2 regions of the Siminovitchia jepli genome follow, and region 2 is predicted to be linked to the other one. Evidence: riboswitches for the same ligand, from Rfam matches in the RefSeq annotation. Region 2 holds a riboswitch; the other holds the start of a gene.
The links. A riboswitch is a leader RNA that binds a small molecule or an ion and turns the genes downstream of it on or off. The one in region 2 is predicted to bind glycine.
Positions count from the first base shown of each region.

Region 1 (9,996 bases), on a different contig from region 2:
GTATGATGTAAATTTTACTAAGAGGGCAATCAAGCGTGCTGAAGAGCTTCTGGATGGCTACGCACAGGAAGCGAAGGAAAAAGGGATTGAAAAGGTAGAAACTCTCGTACAGGAGGGTTCTCCAAAGGCGGTTATCACGAAGCATGCTGCCAAAAAAGTTGGTGCAGATCTAATCATTTGCGGAGCAAAAGGGATGAATGCGGTGGAAAGAATGTTCCTTGGCAGTGTATCCGAACACATTACCCGCCACGCTGAATGTGACGTGCTCATTGTAAGAACTGAAAAAGAATAAGCTGGCAAGGCTCAGAAACGAAACCATCCTTCAAAAAGCCAGGGGTGGTTTCGTTTAGGGCCTTTTCGCCTTTAAGTTGATTTTTCGTTTTTTCTTCTTTTTTCCTCACACTCCAAACAAATCGATATCCCATTTTCCAAAATGACGCCTTGATAAAAACCGGCAACGCAATAAATGGGCTTTTTACATAAATCACAATTACTGACGAATTCTTTCATGTTGATCCTCCGTTTCCGTTTAAGGTAAGCTTTTTAAAGAAAGCGGGGCGGCTTACATGGCAAATGATGTTTATTTAAAAAGAATTTACTTTGAAGCGACTGCGGACGATGGTTATCGTGTCCTTGTTGACCGCATTTGGCCGCGTGGTGTTTCCAAGGAAAAAGCAAAGCTCGGTGAATGGATGAAGGAGATTGCCCCGAGTCATGAATTGCGGAAATGGTTTGGGCACAATCCGGAAAAATTCCAGGAATTTAAACGGCGTTATATAAGTGAAATTGAAAAAGGCAAAGAACAGCAAAAATGTTTGCGAAAACTAAAGGAGCACTGTAAAAAAGAGAATATTACCTTATTGTTTGCGGCAAAGGATGAAGAACATAACCAGGCAGCTGTTCTAAAAGAGTTGATTCTTTCAAGCGAATAACAGGCACATGATCGATTCATTCATGTGCCTGTTTTTTTAAAGGTTAAAAAAAATATAAAGTTTAACCAGATTATCCCTTAGAAAGGGTATGTCTGTGTCCAGCTCCGACGCACAGGACGTGCTAGTGCAGGCGAAGCGACAGGACGTCGCAAGCCTGAGCCTGCCGACGCACAGGACGTGCTAGTGCAGGCGAAGCGACAGGACAAGGAAAGCTTCGACAGCATCAGCATCGCACGAAGGAAAAGCGAAGCTTTTTCGAGGACGTCGCAGCCTGAGCCTGCGTTCCTCGCCTTGTTTCCTTTATCTCGTCGGAGGCACTCCAGTCTGTACGTCGATGAGCAATGCGGTTGCGCTTTTCTTAGTAAAGTATGTATTAATGCAGCGGCCTATAATAGGGTGAAGAATCTTCTTTTCTCCCTTCCAATTGGGCGAATTTGCCTTTTAAAGTTTCAAGCAAGTACAGCCTGATAAAATATTGCAATTCATATTCGTCCATTTCTTTTACGATATCCAATAAATCTTCGTGGTCATACCCTTCCAAAACAGCAAAGGTAATCATGTCCAAATCCTCTTCGTCACCGGTTAATTTATCCCGGTACATTTCAAATAACTCATCAATCAGTTTCATTTTGCATCCGCCTCCTTTCAGGTTATTCTTGATTGCTCTCTTTTATATATACCCATAACTGAAATGAAAAACCAGTATGATTGTTAATACCATTATTAAGAATAAAATAAGATTGTGCAAGGCAAAATATGCATAAAAATTGGTTGAAGGAGTCGTAGCATTGAACGAGGCAAAGAAAACATATTATATTTCTGTTGGAACCGGCGAAATCATGAGAACCCCAAAAGCGTCGCCGTGGCAATTTAAAATAAAAGCAACAGATGATGAAATTACAGAGATGCGGGAAGTTTTTCAAACGATGCAGGACAACAGCATCGGTGATTTTTTCCGTGCCCACGTCCCATTTGTTGAATACTCTCATGACCCGACCAATGACGTTCATGATGAAAATTTGCACAAAATCTATTCAATGATATACGAGCTGGGGGATCAGGAAGCAAAGCAGCATATCCAAAACCTCGGCATTCTTGATGGCTTTAAAAGTGATTGACACCCGGCGATGTTTCTTTATAATGGGTTCGACAAGAGCCCATTAAAGGATGATCGCAAATGAGCATACAGTTTTTTGATCAAAATGGAAACCGGGTAACGCTCGCTTTTGAAAAAAATGCTTTTGAACAAAGCCCAGGCCACGTTTTGGCGATTTGCCGCTATCAAGACGAGTGGCTTTTAACAAATCACTCGATACGCGGTTTGGAGTTCCCCGGCGGTAAACTGGAAGAAGGGGAATCCGTCAAAGATGCGGCCATCAGGGAAATTTTCGAGGAAACAGGAGCTGCTGCAAACATCCAATCATATGTTGGAGAATATTTGGTGGAAGAAAACGAAGGCGCATCATTTGTAAAAGCGATTGTTTTGGCAAAAGTACTTAAGCTCGAAAAAAAGGAACATTACCATGAAACAAAAGGTCCCGTTTTAATAAAGGGCGACCTCCTTTCGAAAGTACATGGAGACGAATTCAGTTTTATTATGCAAGATCGTGTCCTGAAGGAAACGTTGAAAAAAATAAGCCAACAAAGCTGCTCCCACAAGGAACAGCTTTAGTGGTTATCTTTTATCAATTTTTTCTCAAGCCACTCTACAACGGTGTACATGATGGTGGCAAAAATGACAATGAGCACGAGGGCGAGCATGACGAGGGTAAAATTGAATACCTGGAACCCGTAAATAATCATATACCCGAGGCCTTTTGCCGAAACGAGAAACTCGCCTACAATGACACCGACCCAGGAAAGGCCGACATTGACTTTTAACGTCGAGATGATCGTTGGAAAGGATGCGGGCAAGACCGCCTCTTGAAAAATTTGTCTTTTTCCTGCCCCAAATGTCCAAAGCACTTTTAAATAATTTTCGTCAACATCCCGAAATGCCGTATAGACGACAATTGTTGTAATGATGACCGATATGACCGCACCCATCGCAATAATTGATGTAAATCCCGGCCCAAGACCGACGATCAGGATCGGTCCCAGCGCCACCTTCGGCATTGCGTTTAAGACAACAAGATACGGGTCGAGCACCTTTGACAGAAATGGGGACCACCAAAGGACGGCGGCCAATATCGTTCCCAGCAGGGTGCCCAAAATAAAGCCGAGTACCGTCTCAAACACTGTCACCCCTACATGTGAAAAAAGAGACCCATCGGCAATTTTTTCTGTAAGCAAGGCCCAAACTTTGGAAGGATAGCTAAAAATAAGCGGATCCATCCATTGATTGCGGCTTCCGACTTCCCAAACAATGAAAAAGGCGGCAAATATGAGAAATTGGTAAAACAAGATCCAGCGCTTCTCTTTCACCAGTTCCTGTTTGTATTGAGAGTGAAGAAGGGAAGGATCAGCGGGTTTCTTTTTCAAGGGATTCCAACTCCTTCCATATGATGCCGAATAATTCATGGTGAGCCTCTTTCGTCCGGGATTCAAAAGGAGTGGCCTTCCGCAGTTCATCCGGCACGTGAAACACTTTATGAAGCCGTCCCGGATTCGTTGCAAAAAGCAGTATTCTGTCGCTCATTGAAATGGCTTCACCGATATCATGTGTCACCAAAATAGCCGTTTTATTGTAACTTCTTAATATCTGAAATACGAGATCTTCGAGCTTTAGCCTGGTTTGGTAGTCAAGCGCGGAAAATGGTTCATCCAGCAGCAGCAATTTGGGCTGGACGGCCATTGTTCGGGCCAATGCAGCCCTTTGGCGCATCCCCCCGGAAAGCTGGCGGGGGAAAGACTTTTCAACACCGCCCAGTCCGATCTGCCGTAAAAAGCGAATGGCATTTTCTTTCGTTTCACGATTGAGCTTCCTGTTCAGTTTCAGTCCGATTAACGTGTTGTCCTCAATTGTTTTCCAAGGGAATAAATAATCTTGCTGAAGCATGTAACCGATGCTGCTTTTCTGATCTTCCGGGGGCTTTCCATCAATAATGACATTTCCGTTTGTCGGCTTTAACAGTCCCGAAAGAATGGAAAGCAGCGTCGTTTTTCCGCAGCCGGATGGCCCGATCAGCGTAATAAACTCTCCTTCCTTTACGGTAAAAGACACATCTTCCAAGGCGGTTTTTACAGATGACGGGGAAAAATAATGATGTCCTATATGCTCTGCCACAAGGAAGCTCACGATGTTTGACCTCCTTCATTTTCATTAAGGTTGTTCAGCCATCACCTTTTCAACAATTTTTGTATTGACGAGTTTGTTGTAATCCACTCTTTCGGGAAGCTCGCCCGCTTCTTCCATAATGGCCTGCAAGTTATCCCAGCCTTCCTCTGTCAACGTCATTTTTTTAGCAAACGAACCCTGATTTTTATACCGGTCAATGGCGGCAGCCAACGTTTCAAGGTCCGAGTCTTCAAAATAAGGCTCCACGACCTTTGCTATTTCTTCTCCAGAGCTTTTTTCCACCCATTTCTGGGCTTTATAAAGCGCCTTAACAAATTTTTCCACTGTTTCGTTATTTTCTTTAAGATAGCTTTCTTTGGACATAAAAGTGGTGTAAGGAACGTGACCTGATTCTTCACCGAATGAAGCGACGATGTAACCTTTGCCTTCTTTTTCAAAGACCGATGCAGTCGGCTCAAAGAGCTGAACGTAATCCCCGGTTCCGGAGGCAAAAGCATTGGCAATGTTTCCAAAGTCGATGTTTTGGATTAAATTCAAATCATTGTGGGGATCAATACCGTGCTTTTTTAAAACAAATTCGCCAACCATTTGCGGCATGCCCCCTTTTCGCTGGCCGAGAAAAGTGGAGCCTTTCAGCATCTCCCAGTCAAAGTTGTCGACTTTTTTCCGTGATACAAGGAAAGTTCCGTCGGTTTGGGTGAGCTGTGCAAAGTTGATGACCGGATCACTCGCGCCTTGGGCGTATACATAGATCGATGTTTCGGAACCGACAAGGGCAATATCGGCTGCATCCGACAAGAGAGCCGTCATGGTTTTATCACCGCCCCAGGTCGTTTTTAATTCAACATCGAGCCCTTCTTCTTTAAAAAAGCCCTTTTCCAGCGCTACATATTGCGGAGTGTAAAAAACAGAGCGGGTTACTTCGGCAAGCCTGACTTTTTTCACTTCATCCTTTTTTCCGGAACATGCTGTGCTAAAAATCAATAAAAATGACGCAATGAAGATCATTCCAACTTTTAGCGATATTTTCACGAAAGAACCTCCTATCCATGTTTGTCAAACGCCATGACTTTGGGCTAACATATCGTATGACGGGAGTTAAAATGTGTGAAATTATTTTTAGAGCAGGAGGAGCCGGAATGAATGAAACCCGAATCGTTGGAAAATGGTTATTTCCATCACCGAATCCGCATATCCGCATGTATTTAGTAAAGTATTTGTCTGCGGGCCTCAGGGTGAAAGGGCTGCTTGCCGAACCGGTTGCGGAAGGGATGTACGACGGATTTTTATATTTGCGTGGCGGCATCAAAAGTGTCGGCATGGTAAGGCCTGCCCGAATTGGCCAATTTGCTTCGGAAGGTTTCGTTGTTTTTGCTCCGTTTTACCGGGGAAACCGTGGGGGAGAGGGGAATGAGGACTTTGCTGGAGAGGACCGGGAGGATGCATTTGCGGCGTTTGATATATTAAAAAATCACCCGGCTGTTATGAAGGACCGCATCCATATTTTCGGTTTTTCCCGCGGCGGTGTAATGGCATTGTTGACCGCCATTGAAAAAGAGGCCGCTTCTCTCGTTACATGGGGCGGAGTCTCGGACATGGCGCTGGCATACGTCGAGCGGAAAGATCTGCGCCGGATGATGAAGCGTGTCATCGGGGGATCGCCCAAAACGGCACCTGCAAAATATACATACCGCACCCCTTTGTATGAGCTTGAACACCTGCAATGCCCCGTACTGATCATTCATGGAGAGCGGGACGAACACGTATCCGCCGAACACGCCCGCCGGCTTGAAAAAAGACTTTTGGAGCTGGGCAAGAAGGTTGAAACGAAGTATTTTAAAGATGCCACACACTATTTTCCGCCGGCTTTAAACAGAGAGGTCGTGACGGAGGTGGGGAGGTGGATGAAAGACCATTTTTATCAATAAAATACAGCATTCATTAAATTATGTATTAAGAAAATAAAACAGAGACAAAGCATTTAATTTACAAATGCGCGGTCTAACTCCACCGTCTTTAAACGGTTGTCCATACTTAAGAAGAGGTGAAAGTATGGAAGAATATAGAAAAGGCAGTCATTCGGTATATGACATCAAGTACCCACGTAATATGGGTGAAAAAGTACAAATATAAAATGCTGCATGGAGAGATTGCAATAAGGGCAAGAAAATTGATCAGACAAGACTGTGAAGCAGGATAGTTTACCATATTGGAGGGAAAAGTTGGATGCATTTGTTATTATCCTGCCTTCGGGTATGTAGAACCTTACCATATTTGATGTAAGATGTTGCAGGATAATTTCCTTAAACGACCACCTGTACTTTAGCAGGTGATCGTTTAAATGTCTCAAAAGGCCTCTATCGGCTTTCCTTAAAGTATTGAAGATATAACTTGCCAAGAAATTTTTCTTCAAAAGAAGCTTTTCTGTGTCCAACTCCGACGCACAGGATGTGCTAGTGCAGGCGAAGTGACAGGACGTCGCTGCCTGAGCCTGCCGACGGACAGGACGTCCTAGTACCGCCGGCGCCTAGCCCCGCGAGGTCACAAACCACTGCTGCCTGCTTGTAATTATCGACTCTGAAATGCTACTTTCAATCCCAGCCCTATATAAATTGCTCCTACAATCTTGCCGCTAAAGCGACTGATCCAAGAAATTTTTTTGACCACTCCCGCCAGTAATCGTACGCCCATTGCAATAAGCGTCGTATAGATTGCGCTAAGCAGAACAAATACTAAACCAAGCACCAGAAACTGAAAAAACGTTGAACCTTGCTCCGGATGTACAAATTGGGGCAAAAATGACAGAAAAAACAATGCTGTTTTGGGATTTAAAATTTCAATTAACACTGCCTGGGTATAAGAATTTGTTGATGTTGCGGGAGAGATGTTTGGCAGTTTTGGGTCTGAAGGCTTTTCCATAACCGCTCGGATCCCCAAGTAAAACAAATAAGCGACCCCTGCAAATTTTACAATATTGAAAGCTAATGCTGATGTCATCAGGATTGCTGAGAGCCCAATCGTTGCAAATAAGGTATGAATCAAATCACCGGTTGCGATACCGAGCCCCGCCATGATTCCGCCTTTACGTCCACTTTGAACAGTACGGGAAGCAACAAGAAGAACAGCAGGGCCGGGTATTAAAAATAGGCCAATAACAATCACCACAAACATACTTAATGTTGAGAAAGTAATCATATGTAGTCCCTCCAATTTGTATATATTCAATGATAACTATTATATCATTATTTTATTGTTTCAGAATGTTTAAATGATAGTTGCATGCTTACAGAAAGTTAAACCCATTCTTTTGCAGATAATCTGAAATTTTATCAAGAGCCTCAACTGTTTTTGCCATTTTAGGTAAGACTCGACGGTTGCAAGACAGGGATTGCGATGAAAATGATCAGCGGGGAATGGGAGCAGCATCTGCTTGAGCAGAAAAGCATCTCTTTTGTCCAACTCGGACGGACAGGACATCCAAGTACCGCCGACGCCACAAAATGCGGCGATCTAAGGCATCGGCTGCTAATTACAGTGGTGGCTGAAAAGCTGCCTCCCCGCAATGCGGCTTGCCTATGGCTGGGCGCCTTGCTCTTTTCCTATGAAATTCGTTTAGCGCACAAATTTTGACGGAATGTTGCTGGTACTCCTCTATTGACATTCCCTTAAAACTTAAGTATATTATTAAATAGTTTCATAATTGCGAATGATAATCACGGGAGAGACTAAACGATCGTGTTTGGCACCGAAGGAGCAAGTCCCAAAAAAATCCTTGGGATCCAATCTCTCAGGTAAAAGTACCGTGCTTGGACGCATCTCTGGAGAGCGCCTTTAAAAGGCCACCAACGGGGAATACTTCGCCATGAAGTTAAACTCTCAGGTAACAGGACAGAGGAAGGTAGATGATAATCGCTATCTTTCCCCTGTCCTTTTTTATGTTCCGGAAAAAATTTTCAAGGGGAAGATAGAGAAAGAGGAGGGAACATAATGGGCTTGTTAAAGGGAGATGCGGAAATTTATCGGGCCATTGAGGCAGAAAGAAAACGCCAGGATGAATCGTTGGAGCTGATCGCTTCTGAAAATTTTGTCAGTGAAGATGTGATGGAGGCAATGGGGTCTGTTTTAACGAACAAGTATGCAGAAGGGTATCCGGACAAACGCTATTACGGCGGATGCGAATATGTGGATGTCGTTGAAAAATTGGCGATTGCAAGGTTAACGGCATTATTTGATGCCAACTATGCCAATGTACAGCCCCATTCAGGTGCCCAGGCGAATACGGCTGTTTTTTTCTCAATGCTGGACCCGGGCGACAAGATCATGGGGATGAATTTATCGCACGGCGGGCATTTGACTCACGGCAGTCCGGTCAATATGTCGGGAAAATGGTTTGATGTCGTTTCTTACGGCGTAAGGGAAGATTCCCATTTGATTGATTACGATGAGGTGGAGGCCATTGCGTTAAAAGAACGCCCGAAAATGATCATTGCCGGTGCAAGCGCTTATCCGAGGATCATTGATTTTTCCAAATTTAAAGAGATTGCTGATAAAACAGGTGCCATTTTGATGGTAGACATGGCCCATATTGCCGGGCTTGTAGCAAGCGATCTCCATCCTTCCCCTGTACCATATGCGGATGTTGTGACGAGCACCACGCATAAAACATTGAGAGGCCCTCGCGGCGGGATTGTTTTAACAAATGATGAAGAAGTAATAAAGAAGATCAATAAAGCTGTATTTCCAGGTATTCAAGGCGGTCCGCTCATGCACGTGATTGCAGCAAAAGCTGTTTCATTTAAGGAAGCGCTTCAGCCGGACTTTAAGACGTACGTGCATCAAGTGGTATTAAACGCATCAAGACTTGCGGAAACATTACTGGAATCGGGGGCCCGGCTCGTTTCAGGCGGAACGGATAACCACCTTGTTTTGCTGGATGTCCGCACTTGGGGGCTGACCGGAAAAGAAGCAGAACACTTGCTGGAAGAGGCAGGCATTACCGTGAATAAAAACACCATTCCATATGATCCGGAAAGTCCTTTTATAACGAGCGGGATCCGGATTGGAACCGCTGCCATTACAACGCGCGGGATGAGAGAGAAGGATATGGAAGTCATCGGCGAGGCCATTGCTGAAATGTTAAAAAGCAAGGGAGAACCGGCCGTTACGAAACGCGTAAAAGATAGGATTCAACAACTTTGTCACGAGCATCCTCTTTATCAAAAATGTCTGGTGAGGTAGATTGGGGTGGAAAAAGTGATTTACAATAGTTGTTTTGATATTATCGGCCCCATTATGCTAGGCCCCTCCAGCTCCCACACGGCGGGTGTTGCGTCGATTGGCAAATTTGCATATGACCTTCTCGGGAACATTCCCGAGTCGGTTCATATCACTTTCTACGATTCATTTGCGGAAACATATCGGGGACATGGAACGGATAAGGCCATTTTGGGCGGCCTGCTCGGAATGGGTACCGATGATCCGGGGATTCGCTATGCTTTCGACCTTGCTGAAGATGAAAAAATGCACGTTACTTTCCAAATGGAAGACCGATGTCCTTACTTCGACCATCCAAATACACTTATGGCAAAAATCAGAAGAGGGAGCAAACGTTTGGACATCGGAGGCGCATCCCTGGGTGGGGGACTTTCGAAAATTTTTCTCATTAACGGACATCTGGTGGATTTGCTGTTGAATGCCGAGATCGATATGGAATGGATCAAAGAAACATACTTATAAGAAAGAAGGTGAAACAGATTGGATTTTTCATCGATGGAAGAACTGCTGAAGCAGTGCCGTGAAAAAAGCCTGGGGATCGGTGAACTCATG
Region 1 is NZ_JBFEGN010000006.1:65,347-75,342, reverse strand. It holds gene AB1L08_RS04975 (universal stress protein) at 1-292, shown strand, start outside; gene AB1L08_RS04970 (hypothetical protein) at 364-510, opposite strand; gene AB1L08_RS04965 (DUF488 domain-containing protein) at 567-932, shown strand; gene AB1L08_RS04960 (DUF6154 family protein) at 1,306-1,560, opposite strand; gene AB1L08_RS04955 (hydrolase) at 1,721-2,050, shown strand; gene ytkD (RNA deprotection pyrophosphohydrolase) at 2,110-2,604, shown strand; gene AB1L08_RS04945 (ABC transporter permease) at 2,601-3,413, opposite strand; gene AB1L08_RS04940 (ABC transporter ATP-binding protein) at 3,394-4,170, opposite strand; gene AB1L08_RS04935 (ABC transporter substrate-binding protein) at 4,195-5,178, opposite strand; gene AB1L08_RS04930 (alpha/beta hydrolase family protein) at 5,310-6,098, shown strand; gene AB1L08_RS04925 (LysE family translocator) at 6,739-7,365, opposite strand; gene AB1L08_RS04920 (hypothetical protein) at 7,564-7,800, shown strand; glycine riboswitch at 7,877-7,983, shown strand; glycine riboswitch at 7,987-8,064, shown strand; gene glyA (serine hydroxymethyltransferase) at 8,158-9,408, shown strand; gene AB1L08_RS04910 (serine dehydratase beta chain) at 9,415-9,906, shown strand; gene sdaAA (L-serine ammonia-lyase, iron-sulfur-dependent, subunit alpha) at 9,940-9,996, shown strand, end outside.
Region 1: it holds a riboswitch for glycine, as region 2 does, so the genes downstream of both, glyA (serine hydroxymethyltransferase) here and gcvT (glycine cleavage system aminomethyltransferase GcvT) in region 2, are expected to answer to the same signal.

Region 2 (9,996 bases):
AACTACTTTTAATCCATTTTTCGGAGTACGCCCCTTTCAGTATGGTATAATGAAACATAACAGCAAAACGGCAGATGGAGAGGTGAAAAATGGAGAGTAAAGCCATTTTACAAGCAATCATGGAGTTGTCGGATCAATTAAAGGCTACGGAAGAAAAGGTAACCGGGCAATTAGAGTCGCTTGAAAACCGAATATCCTCTATTGAAAAAAGAATGGATTCGCTTGAGGATAGAATGGATTCGCTTGAGGGCAGAATTGATGCAGTTGAGCAAAAAATTGATGCAGTTGAGAAAAATTTAAGTGAAAAGATTGAGAGAGTGGATGCCAAAATCTCTGTTTTGGCAGATGAAATGGTGTCCACTAAGGCCGATGTTGTGATGCTGAAAAAGGCGAAATAAAACTGGCGGAAAAAACACAAAAAGTCGACGATCCTATATGGATTTGATCGGCTTTTTTATTTTCTAAAAAAATATTTAAAGAATTTTTGTAACGAACGCCCATTCCGAGAGTTATATAAGTAAAAGGGTGAAAAGAGATGGACTTTGAGGATATCTATCGGAAATACTTTCAAGAAGTTTATTTGTTTATTAAATCTTTAAGTCATGATGAGAGTATAGCTGAAGAAATTACGCAAGAGGCTATTTTTAAAGCGTTAAAGGCAATTCAAACATTCGATGGCTCCAAAGATATTCGAGCATGGCTTTTTACTATTGCCAAAAATACATATTTCTCGCATTACAGAAGAAAGAAAAAACAAATAGATTCGGATTTCATAGAAGAACCAATGACGGAAGTGCAAATTGTAAAGCATTTGATGAATGAGGAAGAGGCATTTATCGTTCATCAGTTTCTTCACTCTATGGATGAGCCATATAAAGAAGTCTTTTCACTACGCACTTTTGGCGAATTACCTTTTGAGAAAATAGGAAGACTTTTTGGGAAAAGCTCGGGTTGGGCAAGGGTAACTTTTTACAGAGCAAGGAAAAAAATTATTGAGTATATGGAGGAGATGAATCATGAAAGAGATTAAATGCACCATTATTCAAGATGTTTTGCCTCTTTATATGGACGAGGTAGTCAGTCAAGACACGAAAGAAATGGTAGACAGGCATTTAAAGCAGTGTGAAACATGTCAAAAGGAATATGAATCCATGAAACGCAAGCTTTATATTCCGGCAGAAAATAAAGACTCTCTTTTTGATAAGATCAGCAAAAAATGGCGTAAGAAAAAAGTGATGATTTCAATTGTTTCCGTTTTAGCAACAGCTATTACTTTATTAGGCGCGTTTGCGTATGTTTTTTATTATGAAAGGGTTATTCCATATTCGGGAAATCTAATTAAAATTGAAATGCAAAATGATCATCAATTGGTTTCTCATTATTATGGCGAAAGCTATGCTACTGTTCATGGAACGCATCCTTTTTCACTTGAAATTGATGGAGAGAAAAAGAATATAAGTTTTATTTTTTATACGAAAACATTTGCCGATTCTCCTACAAGAAATCTGATTAAAAATGAAAAAAATGATGAACAAGAATATATCTTTAAGCTTGCTGAAAGTGAAAAAATTGATGCTGTGTATTATGCAGATTATGATGTCGAAAAAATCGCTACTGGAAAAGAGTCTTGGGATTCAATTTTAAAACGTGCAGTATTGATTTGGGAGAAATAACATTTTTTTGCTATATACAATGGATGTAAGAGTTTAACACGCAATCATTTTAGACGATCGGTATTCATTATGAATTGGCCCGGCAGGCCAATGCCATTGCCCGCGCTATCGTTATTTCCCTGAAAACGGTCAAAGGAACGGGCCCCCATTGCCCGTGCTGGCGTTATTTCGCCGAAAACGGTCAAAGGGACGGGCTCCCATTGCCCGCGCTGGCACTATTTCCCTGAAAACGGTCAAAGAAACGGAATCCCATTACCGATCTTTTCGGGTATAGAATACGAATAGTCAAAAAAAGATGGAAGACCAATGACTGGACGCAATGGCTTTTTGTCAGATTTTAATGTTGCATTCAAAAGTTCATTTTATATAATTTCCATATTGAATCAATCGAGGAGATTTTGATTTCGAAACTGTACTAATGTTCAACTTGCACATCTTCCAATCCATTGATTGGCCTGCTGCATCTTCTTTGTGGCCGGGAACAGGACCTGCGGAATAGCTTTGGCAAATAAGAGCACCGCTAGCCGCAGTGTCATACCCTCTGTTCCTAACATCGAGCCATGAAAGATTCAAATTGGCGAGGCAAGGTAAAAAATGCCGCCGTTTACAATTTCAATATGAATTGCAGGTTCATATTGCTCAATCAGTGCTTTTTTCTCAATCTCGTACGTTTCCGGCTTTTCAACTTGATCGGCATAAAATTGGTCCAGAAGCTTTAAATCTTCTTCCTGCCTTTTTTTGGCCGCTTCGGCCCAAGAATGGTCACTGGCCGCAATGTCATTTGTGACAAATGTTTCAATCCTTTTTAAACCGCTGCCGGGTTTGATGATTGGGGATATCGTAAAACAATAGTCGGGTATTTTTGGGACGAGCCGGCGGCTTTGCATTTTTTCGATAAAATGGTCTACCAGCATGCCGTTGATCAAATGGAGCCCGAAGGACCTCAGGACATCCCGTTTCCTGTCGGAGCAGTATGATATTTTCATATTTACATTCAGCCACGGATAAAGCGGAACCGACTGAAAAGGAGGGGTATCGGGCTGTTCGTACAACCGGATATAGGCAGCCATTTTTTTGGCTGTCCGGAATAATTGGTGAAGGCGGGGTGCGCCGAAATGTATATATTCGCCCTTTATGCTCTCGGGGGCTTTTTCCTCATCTGTGATGAATGTCAGTTTTTCCGGATTGGGCGTTCCACCCGTCTTTTCCAAATATGTCCAATAAAATGGCCGGTTCATTAGCTCTTTGTCCATCTCTATCGTAAGCTGTACGGTTAAAAAACCGGGGCCGTTTTCCAGAATGGTACATTGCGTCGCATCAAAGAAGCTTTCAAGATATTGATGAATTTCTTGTTGAAGCATTATTTTCACGTTCCTCTCTAATGGAATCGGCAAACTCGATCAAGGCGGAAAGGTTGGCCATTTTCACCTTGAGCTCTCCTTCCGATTTCGAGTCCCTGAAAATATCCAGCATATGTTCCTCGATACTGCCGAACTCCAGCTTGGCCAAAATATCATCCAGTTCTCCGATTACGCGCTCAAAGAGCTTTATTTTTTTTGTAAGCAAATTGACAATGTGCTCTTCAATGGTATTTTTTACGGCAAAGTTATATATATATACATCTTCTTCCTGCCCGAGCCGGTGTACACGGCCGATTCTTTGTTCCAGGCGCATCGGATTCCATGGCAAGTCGAAATTGATGACCTGGTTGCAAAACTGCAAGTTGATCCCCTCTCCCCCGGCTTCGGTGGCGATGAGCACTTGGACGCGATTTTTGAACAACTCCCTCATCCAATCCTTTTTCCCGCGCTTAAAGCCGCCGCGAAACGGAACGGACTTAATCCCGTGCTGCTGCAAAAACCACTGCAAATATAATTGGGTGGCACGATATTCCGTAAAAATAATCACTTTATCATTGATTTTTTTGATCAGCTCGAGGGCTTTCAATGCCTTGGAGTTTTGCGATACGGCATCTATTTTCGTTTGCAGAAACTTTAGTTTTTCCACATATCCATCTGACGGGTTTTCATGTTTTTGCAGCATGTTTTTTAACGTTAAATAAACGGCTTCCCTGCTGCTGCATGCCTCCCGCTGCAACGTAATAATCGAAAAAGCATTTGCCGCATACTGTTCACCGGACTCCCTTAATATATCAATCCCGTTATATAGCTCGCGTTCTTCTTTGCTGAATTCAATCGGAATCGTTTCAACATGGCGCTTCGTCCATTCAATTCCGGTGTCGGCTCTTCTGTTCCGAATCATGACTTTATTTACCAGGCTTTTTAAATACTCATTTTCTTGCTTTGATAAATTTTTATTTTTATATTTCTCCAAAAAACTGTTTTGGCTCCCGAGATGCCCGGGTTTTAACAGGGAGACAAGGTAGAAAATCTCTTCGATTTTATTTTGTATCGGTGTTGCCGTAAGCAGCAGGCAAAATTTTTTCCGGAGAGATTGGACGAACTGATAATTTTTCGTTTTATGGTTTTTGAGCTTGTGAGCCTCATCGACAATGATGAAATCAAAAGACTGTTCGGAAATGATATCACAATGGGGACTTCGTTTTGCCGTATCAATCGATGAAACGATGCAGTCATATTGGCCCCATACATAGCTTTTCGTTGCCGGTACGGCGTGAATATGGAATTTTGAATTCAACTCGTATGTCCATTGGGAAACGAGAGAGGCGGGGACAAGGATTAATGCCCGTTTGACAAGGCCGCGAATCATGTATTCTTTTAAGATCAAGCCGGCCTCAATTGTTTTTCCAAGCCCCACTTCATCGGCCAAGATCGCTTTGCCGTGCATGTTTTCCACAACAACAGTGGCCGTTTCCAATTGATGGGGCAATAATGTTAGCTGGGGCAAATGATTCGGTGCAACAAGGCCCTCAAAGTCAGGAACGAGCAGATGCTTTTCAGCCATCAATGCGAGCTTGAACAATTGCTGATTGGCCCAGGGGCCATCCTGTTCGATTCGCTCCAGGAAACCCGGAAGCCATTGGCCATCAAATTGAATAGGTACTTTCATTGCGAATCTCCTCTCCTTTCTTTATATTTTTAAGGAAAATGTTTGAACAATTGGAGAAAGAATGGTACGATGTGTGTAACTAGCCAGTTTCACACATTTATAGTATAACCAGTCCCAAACAGAATATAGGCGAATGAAGACAAGAGGAGAGACCGAATGGATTGACGGCGCCGAAGGAGCAAGTACGAAACGTGCGAATCTCTCAGGCAAAAAGACTCTTGTTTGACGCAACTCTGGAGAGCGTTTTCTTTAAACAAGAAAACCACCAAAGAAGAAAGCCGATTTTAAAGCGGTCAAACTTTCAGGTCCCAAGACAGAGAACCTTTTCATAAGGCTTTTCTGTCTTTTTTTGTTGCCTGATGTTACATAAAAGATGACAAGGAGGAAGGACAATGGCAGGATTAAAACGAACGCCTTTGTATGCTTTGTACGAAAAATACGGGGCAAAGACGATTGATTTTGGCGGATGGGATCTTCCTGTCCAGTTTTCCAGCATCAAAGAAGAACACGAAGCCGTCAGAGAAAGAGCGGGCATCTTTGATGTTTCCCATATGGGGGAAATTCTGGTGACGGGCAAGGCAAGTGAATCGTTTCTTCAAAAGCTGATGACGAATGATTTGTCCAAACTAAAGAAGGGCGGAGCGCAGTATACGGCGATGTGTTATGAAGATGGCGGAGTCGTAGACGATTTGCTCATATATCGGCTGGATGAAGAAGATTATTTGCTGATCGTAAATGCCGCCAACACGGATAAAGATTTTGACTGGATGAAACAGCATAGGGTCGCAGATGTAGAAGTTGAAAATGTCTCGGACGAATATGCCTTGATTGCCATTCAGGGACCGAAAGCGGAGCGGATTTTGCAAAAAATTGTCAATAATGCGGATTTAAGCGCAATCAAATTTTTCAAATTCCAACAAAACGTAGATCTAAACGGAGCGAAAGCGCTTGTTTCCCGGACGGGGTACACGGGTGAAGACGGATTTGAAATTTACTGCAAACCGAAAGATTCCGTTCAAATATGGGAGGATTTGCTGGAAGCAGGCAAAGATGAGGGGATGATGCCTTGCGGGCTCGGTGCAAGGGATACGCTTCGTTTTGAGGCGTCTTTGCCGCTTTATGGACAGGAATTGTCCCCGGAAATTTCTCCTTTGGAAGCCGGCATCGGGTTTGCCGTAAAATTCAATAAAGAAGAAGACTTTATCGGAAAAGAAGCGCTGTCAAAACAGAAGGAAAACGGCATTTCAAGAAGGCTTGTGGGAATCGAAATGCTGGACCGGGGCATTCCGAGGCATGGCTACCCCGTTTTTTGCAATGATGAAGAAATCGGGTTCGTGACATCGGGAACACAATCTCCCACGTTGCAAAAAAATATCGGCCTTGCCCTGATTAAGGCCGAATATAGTGAAGCCGGGAAGGAACTGGAAGTGGCAGTGCGCAAAAAGCGCTTAAAAGCGAAAATCATCCAAACGCCATTTTATCAACGTCCAAAAAAATGAGGATGGGAGAGAAAAAGATGATCAAACATCGTTATTTGCCGATGACCGAAGAAGACAAAAACGAAATGCTCCAAACGATCGGGGTAGATTCAATCGAAGAATTGTTTTCGGATATACCCGAAAAAGTTCGATTCAAAGGGGAGTACAATATTAAAAAAGCTCAATCCGAACCCGGCCTGTTGAAGGAATTGTCGCGGCTTGCGGCCAAAAACGCGGATTTAAAACAGCATGTCTCCTTTTTGGGAGCCGGCGTGTACGACCATTACATCCCGACAATCGTTGACCATGTCATATCACGATCAGAATTTTACACGGCATACACGCCCTATCAGCCGGAAATTTCCCAAGGCGAGCTCCAGGCCATTTTTCAATTCCAAACCATGATCTGCGAACTGACGGGAATGGATGTTGCGAACTCTTCCGTGTATGATGGGGGAACGGCCCTTGCGGAAGCGGCGATGCTTGCTGCGGGGCAGACGAAAAGGAAAAAAGTCCTTGTTTCAAGGACGGTCCATCCCGAAGCCCGCGATGTATTAAAAACATATGCCAAAGGCCAGGCGGTCGAAGTCATAGAAGTTCCGAATAAAGACGGTTTGACAGACCTGGATGCGTTAAAAGCCGAGATAGACGAAGATGTAGCGGCTGTGATTGTCCAATACCCGAACTTCTTTGGCCAAATTGAGCCGCTTAAGGAAATCGAACCGCTCATCCATAACGCTAAAGGTTTGTTCATCGTTTCAAGCAACCCGCTTTCTTTAGGTGTTTTAACACCTCCGGGAACCATTGGTGCAGATATTGTTGTCGGTGATGCTCAGCCCTTTGGCATTCCTGCTTCTTTTGGCGGGCCGCACTGCGGCTACTTTGCCGTTGCGAAAAAGCTGATGAGAAAAGTTCCGGGAAGGCTTGTCGGCCAGACAACAGACGAAGACGGCAAAAGAGGTTTCGTTTTAACCCTGCAGGCGCGCGAGCAGCATATCCGCCGTGATAAAGCCACATCCAACATCTGTTCCAATCAGGCACTGAACGCCCTGGCCGCATCTGTAGCCATGACGGCACTCGGAAAAAAAGGCGTTAAAGAAATGGCTGTTCAAAATATTCAAAAAGCACATTACGCGAAAAATGTGTTTAAGGAAAACGGTTTTTCTATTCCATTTGACGGCCCCCATTTCAACGAGTTTATCGTAAAACTCCATCAGCCTGTCAGTGAAGTAAATAAAAAGCTTTTGGAAAAAGGGATCATCGGCGGCTATGATGTAAGCCGCGACTTTCCGGAGCTGAAAAATCATATGCTTGTCGCCGTAACAGAGCTGAGAACAAAAGAAGAGATCGATCACTTCGTAAAAGAATTGGGGGGATTATCATGAGTCAAGAGAACTTGCCTCTTATTTTTGAAATGTCGACACCGGGCCGCGTCGGATACAGCCTGCCGGAACTGGATGTTCCCGAGGTTGACGTCCATCAATATATCCCGTCGGATTATTTGCGGGAGGAAGAACCGGAACTCCCCGAAGTATCGGAATTGGACATTATCCGGCACTTTACAGAGCTGTCAAATCACAACCATGGAATCGATTCGGGGTTTTATCCGCTCGGTTCCTGTACGATGAAATATAACCCGAAAATCAACGAACAGGTCGCCCGGTTTCCGGGGTTTGCCCATATTCATCCTTTGCAGCCGGAGTCGTCCGTTCAAGGTGCGCTTGAGCTTATGTATGATTTACAGGAGCATTTGAAAGAAATTACCGGGATGGATGAAGTGACATTGCAGCCGGCAGCGGGGGCACATGGGGAATGGACCGGTTTGATGATGATCCGGGCATATCATGAAGCGAAAGGCGATATGAACCGGACGAAAGTCATCATTCCGGATTCGGCACACGGGACGAACCCTGCGTCGGCGACAGTAGCCGGTTTAGAGACCATTACTGTCCGTTCGGGTGAAGACGGACTGGTTGATCTGGATCACTTAAAAGAACTTGTGGGCCCGGATACAGCGGCACTGATGCTTACAAATCCCAATACGCTTGGGTTATTTGAAGAACAGATTGTGGAGATGGCGGAAATCATTCATGAAGCGGGAGGAAAACTATATTATGACGGCGCAAACTTAAATGCGGTAATGTCCAAAGTCCGCCCCGGCGATATGGGATTTGACGTTGTCCATTTGAATCTTCATAAAACATTTACAGGCCCGCACGGAGGCGGCGGCCCCGGATCCGGCCCTGTCGGCGTCAAGAAAGATTTAATCCCATATTTGCCAAAGCCGGTCATTACGAAACGCGACGATCAATTTGTCATAGACTATGATCGCCCCAACTCCATCGGCAGGGTAAAACCTTTCTACGGCAACTTCGGAATCAACGTCAGGGCATATACGTATATTCGTTCCATGGGTCCGGATGGCTTGAAGGCGGTAACGGAATACGCGGTCCTTAATGCCAACTATATGATGAGAAGGCTGGCACCGTATTTTGACTTGCCGTATGACAGACATTGCAAGCATGAATTTGTTTTAAGCGGAAAACGCCAAAAAAAATTGGGTGTCCGGACGCTTGATATCGCCAAACGTCTCCTTGATTTTGGCTATCATCCGCCGACGGTCTATTTTCCGCTCAACGTTGAAGAGTGCATGATGTTTGAACCGACTGAAACGGAATCGAAAGAAACGCTCGACGGATTTATTGACGCAATGATCCAAATTGCAAAGGAAGCAGAAGAAAATCCGGAAATAGTGCAGGAAGCTCCACACAATACAATTGTAAAAAGACTGGATGAAACCAAGGCAGCCAGAACGCCGATTCTCCGCTATGAAAAAGCAAAATAATAACTCAGCCCTTCAAGGGCTGAGTTATTTTATGATCTCGTCTTAACTTTTCCCGTCCATTTTTTAAAGCCGCCTTGCAGATGATAAAGCTGACGGTACCCTTTTCTGTAAAGCATTTGGGCGGCTCTTCCGCTTCGCATCCCGCTTTGGCAATATAAATAGACCGGTTTATCCGGACGAATTTCCTTCATTCTCATTTTCAGCTGAGACATCGGAATATTTCTCGCCCCAAGGATGTGGCCGCCTTCAAATTCTTTCTGTTCGCGGACATCGATCAGTTGTGCCTTGCGATAGCCGGCACGAAATTCCTCTTCCGTCAGAGTCTTTAATATTTTTTTCTGTTGGAAGTAGTTATAAAGGGAAAATGCAATAATGGCTCCCAACAAGACAATTATTGTGTACAGCAGTCCCAAATCCATAGCCCCTTTCCGATAATAGCGCTACACTCTATTATATTCTTCAAATCATGATGAATCAAAGATTTTCCCTCTAATCCACTCCATCAAAAAAGTAAAAGGTTAAATTTGTTGAAAATCAACGATTTATGTTGAACTTTCGATTATTATCTTCTTTTATCTCCCCGAATCTCTTGATTTTAGATTTGACAAATTACAATTATTCAGTTCCTAAACACAATATATAGTGGAGAAATTCAGAAATAAAATCAACATATTGTGTTTAAGGATTGATTTTATGGATAAATATATGGTAACGTATCTATGACAGGATACATAAATAAGGTAACTTATCCGATAAAGTTTTAAGAAGGAGTTGGCAAAATGTCTGTTGCATTTACAAAAAAAACGAGTTTAAATATTGAAAGGCTGAATGAAGACATTCAATTGTTCAAGCACGTTCACCCCATCACACCGGACATGCGGATTACCCACAAAGGGGTCTCAAGGCTTGTCATGATTGACCGGTATGCGTATAAGGATACGGAAAAAATCACTTTGACGGAAGGTGACTT
Region 2 is NZ_JBFEGN010000003.1:106,280-116,275, reverse strand. It holds gene AB1L08_RS03405 (DUF7310 family coiled-coil domain-containing protein) at 90-398, shown strand; gene AB1L08_RS03400 (RNA polymerase sigma factor) at 536-1,030, shown strand; gene AB1L08_RS03395 (zf-HC2 domain-containing protein) at 1,017-1,673, shown strand; gene AB1L08_RS03390 (YqhG family protein) at 2,243-3,034, opposite strand; gene AB1L08_RS03385 (DEAD/DEAH box helicase) at 3,003-4,703, opposite strand; glycine riboswitch at 4,837-4,931, shown strand; gene gcvT (glycine cleavage system aminomethyltransferase GcvT) at 5,096-6,202, shown strand; gene gcvPA (aminomethyl-transferring glycine dehydrogenase subunit GcvPA) at 6,223-7,566, shown strand; gene gcvPB (aminomethyl-transferring glycine dehydrogenase subunit GcvPB) at 7,563-9,026, shown strand; gene AB1L08_RS03365 (rhodanese-like domain-containing protein) at 9,056-9,445, opposite strand; gene AB1L08_RS03360 (vitamin B12-dependent ribonucleotide reductase) at 9,806-9,996, shown strand, end outside.